2 regions of the Nocardioides sp. BE266 genome follow, and region 2 is predicted to be linked to the other one. Evidence: predicted binding sites of a transcription regulator. Region 2 holds the regulator's gene; the other holds the start of a gene.
What was found. Region 2 encodes HrcA, which represses chaperone genes, less so after heat shock. Its sites were predicted from a motif close to TTGGCACTCGNNNNNNNCGAGTGCCAA; they were not measured.

Region 1: groES (co-chaperone GroES) is a predicted target of HrcA. The motif match lies at 2,525-2,551, and genes of this name have one in related genera.

What each region holds. Positions count from the first base shown of each region.
Region 1 covers NZ_JAURTI010000001.1:696,310-701,598, reverse strand. Annotated here, with positions in the region: gene J2X46_RS03360 (glycoside hydrolase family 3 N-terminal domain-containing protein) at 1-1,310, shown strand, start outside; gene J2X46_RS03355 (class I SAM-dependent methyltransferase) at 1,312-2,487, opposite strand; gene groES (co-chaperone GroES) at 2,717-3,010, shown strand; gene groL (chaperonin GroEL) at 3,149-4,768, shown strand; gene J2X46_RS03340 (hypothetical protein) at 4,841-5,289, opposite strand, start outside.
Region 2 covers NZ_JAURTI010000001.1:52,641-57,929, forward strand. Annotated here, with positions in the region: gene J2X46_RS00285 (GerMN domain-containing protein) at 1-201, shown strand, start outside; gene J2X46_RS00290 (16S rRNA (uracil(1498)-N(3))-methyltransferase) at 226-966, opposite strand; gene dnaJ (molecular chaperone DnaJ) at 977-2,140, opposite strand; gene hrcA (heat-inducible transcriptional repressor HrcA) at 2,137-3,159, opposite strand; gene J2X46_RS00305 (MBL fold metallo-hydrolase) at 3,239-4,090, shown strand; gene J2X46_RS00310 (hypothetical protein) at 4,140-4,823, shown strand; gene J2X46_RS00315 (hypothetical protein) at 4,876-5,259, shown strand.

The DNA.
Region 1 (5,289 bases), 640 kb from region 2:
TCATGAGCGCCGGTGCCGCCGGCGACGTCACGCTGACCCAGCAGTCCTACGCCGCCAGCGGGGCCGAGCTGCGCGGGCTCGGCTTCACCGTCGACTTCGCCCCCGACGCCGACGTGACGTCCGGTCCGGGCGACCCGACCATCGGGTCGCGCGCCGCGTCGTCGTACCCCAGCACGGTGGCCGAGCACGTCGTCGCCGCGGCGAACGGCTTCGCCTCGTCCGGCATCCTGCCGGTGGTCAAGCACTTCCCCGGGCACGGCTCGGTCCCGGCCGACAGCCACGTCACGCTTCCTGTGCAGACCAAGTCGCGCAAGGAGCTCCGCACGACCGACCTGGTGCCGTTCCGCACCGCGATCGGCGCAGGCCTGCCGGCCGTGATGGTCGGGCACCTCGACGTGCGGGCCATCGACCCGCGCGTCCCGTCGTCCCTCTCGCGCAAGGTGGTGACCGGCCTGCTGCGCGACGACCTCGGCTTCGGCGGCCTCGTCGTCACCGACGCCCTCGACATGGCCGGTGTGACCCGCGGCCGCGACCCGGGTCGTACGGCGGTGCAGGCGCTGCGCGCCGGGGCCGACGTGCTCCTGATGCCGCCGTCGCCGGCCGTCGCACGGTCCGCCATCGTCCGTGCGGTGAAGGCGGGCTCGCTGCCCCGCCGGCGCCTGGACCAGGCCGCGGCACGGCAGATCGCGCTGCTGACCCACCTGGCCGGTCCCGGCGGCGCGACGCCCGGAGCGGCCAGGGGCGCCTCCCGCGCCCTGTCGGCTGCCGCGGTGACGATGGTCGCCGGCGAGTGCACCGGTCGCGTCGTCGGGCAGCAGGTCTACGCCTACGGCGATCCCGCCGCGGTCTCGGTCTTCACCGCGGCGGCTGGCCGTGCCGGTCTCGACGTGCTGCTGCGCAAGGCGACGCCGGCGCGGCTCGCCCGGGCGATCCCGAAGCCGCACCGCAAGCCGGGGGAGCGCCGCAAGAAGTACAAGTTGCGCAAGCGGGCGTGGAAGAAGGCGGAGGCCCGGCGCGAGCGACGCCTCGCCTCGTGGACCGCCCGCGAGGACGCTCGTCTGGCCGCCGGCACGCCCGTCGGCTTCACCGGCTTCCACGATGCGCCGGTCGACGGCGACGTGGCGGTCGCCACCGACAGTCCGTGGGTGCTCGGCCGGGTGTCCGCCCCCACGCGCATCGCGACCTTCGGCGACACCCCTGCCGCGATGGACGTGCTCGTCGAGGTGCTGCTCGGGAAGGCGCCAGCGCCTGGTCGCCTGCCCGTGAGGGTCGCCGGCGTCGAGCGCTCCGGGTGCGACTTCGGGGAGTGACTCAGAAGGGCTCGACCAGCAGCGCCGTGCCCTGGCCGGCGGCCCGGGTCAGCACGAGGGTCGCCTCGTTGTCGCCCTTGAGGGCCAACCGCTTGCGCAGCTCCTCGGGCACGACCTGGACGCCGCGCTTCTTGATCGTCAGCCGGCCGATGCCGCGCTCGAGCAGGGCCGCCTTGAGCTGCTTCTCGCGGTAGGGGAGGTGCTCGACCACGCGGTAGCCCCGGGCGAACGGCGTACGGAACGAGTCGTCGCTGGTGACGTAGGCGATGTGCTCGTCGACGAGCCCGCCGTTGACGCCGGCCGCCACTGCCGTGACGAGGCCGGCGCGGATCACGGCGCCGTCGGGCTCGTAGAGGAAGGCGCCGACGCCACGGACGTCCGCGCCGGGGTCGTCCTCGTCGGTGAGGGTGGCCAGGCCGCGGTCACCGATGACGGTCGCGCGCCGGTCGGTGGTCGACAGGTCGGGCGACCAGAGCACGGCCTCCTTGACCTCGCCGCCGTCGCTGACCCACTCGGCCTCGACGCCGGCGGGCACCAGGTCGTGGCCGATGCCCGGCGCGACCTTGACGAGCGAACGACGAGCCAGCAGGTCGAGGACCCACGGCCACGGCGGGGTCCAGCCCTCGACGTCGAAGACCCGGCCGCGTCCTCCGCGCCGGGCCGGGTCGGCGAAGGCAGCGTCGAAGCCCCGCGGGTCGACGGTGGTCGCGTCGCCGGCCTGCACCGCGCCGGGCAGCCCGAGCGCGGTCAGGTTGGCCCGGGCCATGGCGGCCCGGACCGGGTCGAGCTCGACGCCGGCGGCGAGCAGGCCCGCTCGCGCGAAGGCGATCAGGTCGCCGCCGATCCCGCAGCCGAGGTCGATCACACTGCCGCCGGGGATCGCCGCCGCCAGTCGCGCGGCGCGGTGGTCGGCGACGCGGGTGCGGGTGGCCTGCTCGAGCGCGTCGGGGGTGAAGAACATCAGCCGGGCGGCCTCCCCGAGCTTCGCGACCCCCTTCTCGCGCAGCTGCGCCTGGGTGGTGGCGGCGGCCGCCTTCTCGGCGTCGGGCTCGAGACGTCGTACGACGCTCGCGACCCGCACCGGGTCGCCGGCGTGGTCGGCCCAGGCCTGGGCGGCGTGGACCAGCAGGCGCCCGCCGTCGGTCGTCTGCAGCCACTCCAGCGTCTCGATCTCCACGTGGGCATCCTGTCAGGCGGTCCGTGACCAGCCTGCGCTAGCACTCGGTTGGGCAGAGTGCTAGCGTCTGTGCTGGCACTCTCACCCCGAGAGCGCCAACGCTCGTGAGCCTGGCACGACCCCCGCGACGGCGTGCCGCCCGGATCGCGAGCCCACGTCCTGGGAGCCCGGACACAAGGGTCCGGTCTCCTGAAGAATCTCGTGAAGAGAAAGTGGAGGTTGATCCGAAGTGTCGGTCAACATCAAGCCCCTCGAGGACCGCATCGTGGTCCAGACGCTCGAAGCCGAGCAGACCACCGCCTCCGGCCTGGTCATCCCGGACACCGCCAAGGAGAAGCCCCAGGAGGGCGAGGTCGTGGCGATCGGTCCCGGTCGCATCGACGACAACGGCAACCGCGTCCCGCTCGACGTCGCGGTGGGTGACAAGGTCATCTACAGCAAGTACGGCGGCACCGAGGTCAAGTACGCCGGCCAGGAGTACCTCATCCTGTCTGCTCGCGACATCCTCGCGGTCGTTTCCTGACGCACCTGGCATCCCGGCTGGCGGCGTTGCTCGCCGCTCGACGACCGCTCCGCTCCAAGGTCGCCTTCGCGGCGGCGCCTTGCCAGCCGGGCGCCAGGCACGTCAGGCCCCTTTTCCTTTCTTCCTAGGAGCACTTCGATGCCCAAGATCCTGGAGTTCGACGAGAACGCCCGCCGCGCCCTCGAGCGCGGCGTCGACGCCCTCGCCAACGCCGTCAAGGTGACGCTCGGCCCCAAGGGCCGCTACGTCGTCCTCGACAAGAAGTGGGGCGCCCCCACGATCACCAACGACGGTGTGACCGTCGCTCGCGAGGTCGAGCTCGACGACCCGTTCGAGAACCTCGGTGCCCAGCTCACCAAGGAGGTGGCCACCAAGACCAACGACGTCGCCGGTGACGGCACCACCACCGCCACCGTGCTGGCCCAGGCCATGGTCCACGAGGGCCTGCGTGCCGTCGCGGCCGGCGCCAACCCGATGGGCCTCAAGCGCGGCATGGACGCGGCGGCCGAGGCCGTCGGCGACGCGCTGCGCGAGGCCGCCCGCGAGGTCGAGTCCCGCGAGGACATGGCGTCCGTCGCCACGATCTCCAGCCGTGACAGCCACATCGGCGACCTGCTCGCCGAGGCCTTCGACAAGGTCGGCAAGGACGGCGTGATCACGGTCGAGGAGTCCAACACCATGGGCACCGAGCTCGAGTTCACCGAGGGCATGCAGTTCGACAAGGGCTACATCTCGGCGTACTTCGTCACCGACCCGGAGTCGATGGAGGCCGTCCTCGACGACGCCTACATCCTGCTCCACCAGGGCAAGATCTCCTCGATCCAGGAGCTGCTCCCGGTGCTCGAGAAGGTCATCGCCACCGGCAAGCCGCTCTTCATCCTCGCCGAGGACGTCGAGGGCGAGGCGCTCTCGACCCTGGTCGTCAACAAGATCCGCGGCACGTTCAACGTCGCCGCGGTGAAGAGCCCCGCCTTCGGTGACCGCCGCAAGGCGATGATGCAGGACATCGCGACCCTGACCGGTGGTCAGGTCGTCGCCCCCGAGGTCGGCCTCAAGCTCGACCAGGTGGGCCTCGAGGTCCTCGGCCAGGCGCGCCGCGTCGTCATCACCAAGGACACGACCACCATCGTCGAGGGTGCTGGCGACAGCGCCGCCGTCGAGGGCCGCGTCAACCAGATCAAGGCCGAGATCGAGAACACCGACTCCGACTGGGACCGCGAGAAGCTCCAGGAGCGCCTCGCCAAGCTGGCCGGCGGCGTGTGCGTGATCAAGGTCGGCGCCGCCACCGAGGTGGAGCTGAAGGAGAAGAAGCACCGCATCGAGGACGCCGTCTCCGCGACGCGCGCCGCGATCGAGGAGGGCATCGTGGCCGGTGGCGGTTCCGCCATCATCCACGCCGTCTCGGTGCTCGACGACAACCTCGGCCTCACCGGTGACGAGGCTGCCGGTGTCCGCGTGGTCCGCAAGGCCGCCGACGAGCCGCTGCGCTGGATCGCCGAGAACGGCGGCGAGAACGGCTACGTCGTGACCGCCAAGGTCCGCGAGCTCGGTGTCGGCAACGGCTACAACGCCGCGACCGGCGAGTACGGCGACCTGGTCGCCCAGGGCGTCCTCGACCCGGTCAAGGTCACCCGCTCGGCCCTCGTCAACGCGACCTCCATCGCCGCGATGCTGCTCACGACCGAGACCCTCGTCGTGGACAAGCCCGAGGACGAGGAGCCCGCGGCCGCCGGCCACGGGCACGGCCACGGTCACTGACCGACCCCGCTCCGCACGACAGGCCCGCACCGGACTCCGGTGCGGGCCTGTCGCATGTGGTACGCGCCGTCCTCACGTGCCCCAGATGGTCCGGTAGGGCGTGCGGCAGTCCACCTTCACGTCGATCGGGTCGACGGAGTTGAGGTGGTAGATCCGGTAGCGGTCGCACGCAGTGCGGATGAACTCGTACTTGCTGATCAGCGACCGCTCGATGGGTCGCGTGCCGAGCTCGCTCCACGTGTTGATGTAGGACGCCTCGACGAACCACGTCGGCGGGTTGCTGCCGGTGAGCACCTTGCGGAGGTCCTCGAGCCCGGGGTCGAGGGTGCGCATCGGCAGCGACCAGAGATAGGGGTACGGCGACCCGGCGCGGCTCGACCACTGGATGTCGGCGCGGCCGCCGTAGACCAGCACCCGGTCGCCCGGTCGGGCCGCCGCGGCGATCGCCTCGCCGGTGCGGATCTCCACCGGCACCCGGCCGGTCACCCAGGAGCCGGTCCAGGACGCGAGGGCGATCACGC
Region 2 (5,289 bases):
CGCGTCCAGCGATGGGAGGGCACCTTCGTCGTCGGCCAGGAGGTCGACCGACTCGCGGCCGACGGGGCGGGACTGGTGCCCTTCACCGCCACCTTCGACCTCTCCGACGCACCGGCGGGCGACTACGTCGTGATGTCCCAGGTGCAGACGCCGTCGGGCGCGCTCACCACGGACACGCGTCGGTTCACCGTCGTCGAGTAGCCGTTGCCTCGCCGGTTGAGGTGATCAGGCCCAGCGGTCGGTGCGCGACAGCAGCGCGGCGACCGCGACGACGCCGGCGGTGGAGGTGCGCAGCACCTCCGCACCGAGCCGGACCGTGCGGGCGCCCGTGGCCTCGAGGGCCGCGAGCTCGTCGGGGGCGATGCCGCCCTCGGGGCCCACGACGACCACGATCCGCCCGGAGGTGGGTACGTCGATCGCGCTGAGCGGGTCGGCGGCGTCCTCGTGCAGGACGACGGCCAGCTCGGCCTCGCCGACGACGGCGGCGAGGTCGGCGGTCGATGCCAGCGGGGTCACGGTGGGCAGCCACGAGCGGCGCGCCTGCTTGGCCGCCTCCCGGGCGGTGGCCTGCCACTTCGCGTGCGACTTCGCCGCCCGCTCGCCCTTCCAGACCGCGACCGAGCGCGACGCCGCCCACGGCACCACCCGGTCGACGCCGACCTCGGTCAGCACCTCGACCGCGAGCTCGCCACGATCGCCCTTCGGCAGGGCCTGGACGACGGTGATCGCGGGCTCGGGGCGCTCCTCGTGGGAGACGGCGGAGGCCGTCACGGAGAAGACGCGCTTGCCCGTGGAGGTGACCTCGCCGGTGACCGAGGTCCCGCGGCCGTCGGTCAGCACGACGTGCTCGCCCTCGCGGAGTCGTCGTACGGCAACGGCGTGGTGCGCCTCGTCACCGGTCACCTCGACGACGGAGCCGACGCGGACGTCGGCCAGCGACTCGACGAGGTGGACCGGGAGCGACATCAGCCCCGGCTCAGCCCTGGAAGGCGTCGCGCAGCCGGCCGAACATCGACTTGTGCGGCGCCTCGGCCTGCCCGTCGGGCGACTCCTCGCCGCGGATCGCCGCGAGCTCGCGCAGCAGCTCCTCCTGGCGGGGGTCGAGCCGGGTCGGGGTGTCCACGACGATGCTGACGACGAGGTCGCCACGACCGCCCCGCAGGCTCGGCACGCCGAAGCCTCGGATGACCTGCTCGCTGCCCGACTGGGTGCCGGGACGCACGTCGAGCTCGTAGGTGCTCTCGGTCTCCGACTCCTCCGACGGCGCGAGGTCGGCCTCGAGCAGCGGCAGCGTGAGCTGGGTGCCGAGCGCGGCCGCCGTCATCGGCAGCGAGACCGTCGTGTGGAGGTCGTTGCCGTGGCGGGTGAAGGTCTTGTGCGGCTCGACGTGCATCTCGACGTAGAGGTCACCGGCGGGGCCGCCACCGGGGCCGACCTCGCCCTGGCCGCTGAGCTGGACCCGGGTGCCGTTGTCGACGCCGGCGGGGATCTTCACCGTCAACGTGCGGCGCGAGCGGATGCGGCCGTCGCCGGAGCACTCGCGGCAGGGGTCGGGGATGACCGAGCCGTAGCCGCGGCACGCCGCGCACGGGCGCAGCGTGCGGATCTCGCCGAGGAAGGACCGCTGGACGACAGCGACCTCGCCCTGGCCGTGGCAGGTCTCGCAGGTGGTGGGCGAGGTGCCGGGGGCGGTGCCCTGGCCCTCGCACGCCTCGCAGCGCAGCGCGGTGTCGACCTTCAGGTCCTTGGTGACGCCGAAGGCCGCCTCGCCGAGGGTCACGTCGAGGCGGATCAGGGCGTCCTGGCCACGGCGGGCGCGCGAGCGCGGGCCGCGCTGCTGGCCACCGGCCGCGGCGCCGCCACCGAAGAACGCGTCCATGATGTCGGTGAACGAGAAGCCCTGGCCGGCACCGCCGAAGCCCTGGCTGAAGGCGTCGCCGCCCCGGTCGTAGGCCGCCCGCTTGCCGGCGTCGCTCAGCACCTCGTAGGCGCGCGAGACGTCCTTGAAGCGCTCCTGCGTCTCCGGGTCGGGGTTGACGTCGGGGTGCAGCTGCCGCGCGAGGCGGCGGTAGGCCTTCTTGATGTCGTCGGCGCTCGCGTCGCGCGAGACGCCGAGGATCTCGTAGGGGTCCTGGGTCACTGGTTTCCTTCATCGAGGATCCGGGAGACGTAGCGCGCGACCGCGCGCACGGCTGCCATGGATCCGGGGTAGTCCATGCGGGTGGGGCCGACCACGCCGAGCGAACCGAGGTGCGCGTCGAGCGGGCCGTAGCCGGTGGCCACGACGCTGGTCGCGGCGAGCTCGGTGTAGGGGCCTTCGTGGCCGATGCGGACGGTGACCGCGTCGGCGCCCGACTCCCCCAGCAGCTTGAGCAGCACGACGTGCTCCTCCAGCGCCTCGAGCAGGGGTCGGACCGCGGTGTCGAAGTCGCCGTAGCGCGCGAGGTTGGCGGTGCCGCTCACCGCGACGCGCTCGTCGCTGCGGTGGTCGGACATCGCCTCGGCGAGCACGCCCACCACGGCGCGGGTCGACTCGACCTGCTCGGGGCGTACGTCGTCGGGCAGGGCGCACAGCGCCGCGGCGGCCGCGGCGATCTGCACGCCGGCACTGGCCTGGTTGACCGCGACGCGCAGCTCGGCGAGGTCGGCGTCGCCGATCGCCTCGTCGAGCTCGACGAGGCGCTGCTCCACCCGGCCGGTGCTGAGGATCAGGATCAGCATCAGGCGGGTCGGGGTCAGCGGCACCAGCTCGACGTGGCGCACCGTCGAGCGCGAGAGCGTGGGGTACTGGACGATGGCGACCTGGCGGGTGAGCTGGCTGAGCAGCCGCACCGACTTCTGCACGACGTCGTCGAGGTCGACCGCTCCGTCGAGCAGCGTGGCGATCGCGCGTCGCTCGGCCACGGTCATCGGCTTGAGGGTCGCCAGCTTGTCGACGAAGAGCCGGTAGCCCTTGTCGGTCGGCACGCGGCCCGCGCTGGTGTGGGGCTGGTGGATGTAGCCCTCGTCCTCGAGCGCGGCCATGTCGTTGCGGACGGTCGCCGGGGAGACCCCGAGGCCGTGCCGCTCGACCAGCGCCTTGGAGCCCACGGGCTCCTCCGTCGCGACGTAGTCCTCCACGATCGCGCGCAGCACGTCGAGCTTGCGGTCGTCGACCATGGAGCCCTCCTCGCTGCTGGTTGCTGGCACTCGTCCGACTGGAGTGCCAACTCTACTAGGAGCCCGTAGGGTCCGGAGCATGCCCGACTTCACCGAGGTGGCGCCGCGGGTCTGGGTGGCGCACTACGACTGGATGCACGTCAACATCACCCTGATCGGCGGGTCGGACGGCCTCGTCATGGTCGACACCCACGGGTCAGCCGCGCAGGCGCGCATCGTCGCCGACGACGTACGACGTCTGGGCGCGGGTCCGCTGACCGGGCTGGTCAACACCCACGAGCACTGGGACCACCACTTCGGCAACGCCACGATGGTCGAGCAGTTCGGCGAGATGCCGATCCACTCCACGGAGTGGGCGCGCGACCACGCCGAGGAGTCGGCGGGTCACACCTTCGAGATGTACGAGCAGGCCGCCGACCACCCGCGGCGCGAGGAGATCCTGGCCACGACGCTGCTGCTGCCCACCGAGACCTTCTCCTCCGTGCGCCAGCTCGACCTCGGCGACCGGGCCGTGGAGCTGATCCACCCGGGCCGCGGCCACACGGCCGGCGACCTCGTCGTCCGTGTGCCCGACGCCGACGTGGTGCTCGGCGGCGACCTGGTCGAGGAGTCCGACCCGCCGTTCATCGGCGACGACTCGTGGCCACTGGAGTGGCCGTCGACCCTCGACCTGGTGATCGGGCTGATGACCGACTCGACCGTGGTCGTCCCCGGGCACGGCCAGGTCGTCGACAAGGACTTCGTGCAGGACCAGCGCGTCGAGCTCGGTGTCATCGCCGAGACCATCCGCGACCTCGCGTCGCGCGGTGTACCCCAGTCGGAGGCGCTCGCGCAGGGCGAGTGGCCGTGGGAGCCGGAGCGCCTGGTGAGCGCCGTGCGCCTGGGCTACGAGCACCTCCCACACAGCCAGAAGCGGTTGCCGTTGATCTGACTCCGTCAGTGAGGTTAGGCTTGCCTTACCTGACTCACGGAGGTGGCGGATGACCCCGGCACATGCGGCCCTGATCGCGCGCAGCGTGCTGTCGTGCCCGTCCTCGATCGTGCGGCGGGTCGGTGACGCCGACGACGAGCTGCGCGACGAGACGTACGACGTCACCTGCGACGTGCACGGCGCACCCGTGTTCAGCGCGAGCGACGACTCCGCCCTCCTCGCCGCGGCCCGGGTCGGCCTCGACGGCGTCGTCGAGGTGACGAGCGGCCTGGGCCACCACTCCTCCCGCGAGCGCCGCCTCACGCTGCTGCTCCACGGGCGCCTGGCGGTGCGCGACTCCGGCTGCGCGTGCTGCGGTGACCCGCGGTCGCTGGTGGCGCTGGAGCTGACCGACGTGACGCTCCACCGCGACGCGCTCGCGATCCCCGTCGACCTGGCCCAGTTCCGCGACCGGCGCCACGTGCTGAACGAGGGCTACCTCCAGCGCACGGCCGAGCACGCCAACGACGCCCACGAGCTCGAGCTGCGCTCGGCGATGGCCGCGACGTTCGGCCTCCCGATCCAGTCGCTCCTTGCGGCCAGCCTGCTGCGTGTCGAGGCGACCGGGGTGGACGTGTCGTGGCTGGACGCGGCGGGCGCGCACACCGAGCGGCTCGACTTCCTGCGCACCGTCTCCTCGCCGCAGGAGCTCGGCGCGGCGCTGCGCTCGCACCTGCACGCGGGCATCTGCTGAGCCCACCCTCACGGGGCTGGTCGCGCCACCGGGCGGCGGCTAGGACTGGGTGATGAGCGAGAACAGCGGATCCCAGACCGAGCCCGGCGAGACCCCTGAGGCCGGCAGCGGCACGAGCCCGGCCGACTCGGACCACTCCGGCGGCACCGCCTCCCCCGACGACGCGACGTTGGGCGGCATCTCCGACGACCAGCTGCCCGAGGACCTCCAGCCCGGCGAGGACAACCCGCTCGCCGAGCCGCTCGACCCCGACGACGAGGCGACCAAGGACCAGGACGAGCTCGACATGGACGCCACCCAGGAGGACCTCGGCAACCCGCCTGTCGAGTCCTCGTCGGACGACTCCGCCGACGACTCCGACGACTCCGAGGGGTCCGACGAGCCGGCCGCGAACAGCGGCGAGGGTGCCGAGGGCGACGGGGTCGCCGAGGGCTGAGCCCGGCCGGCCACGGCGTGCCACCGCCGA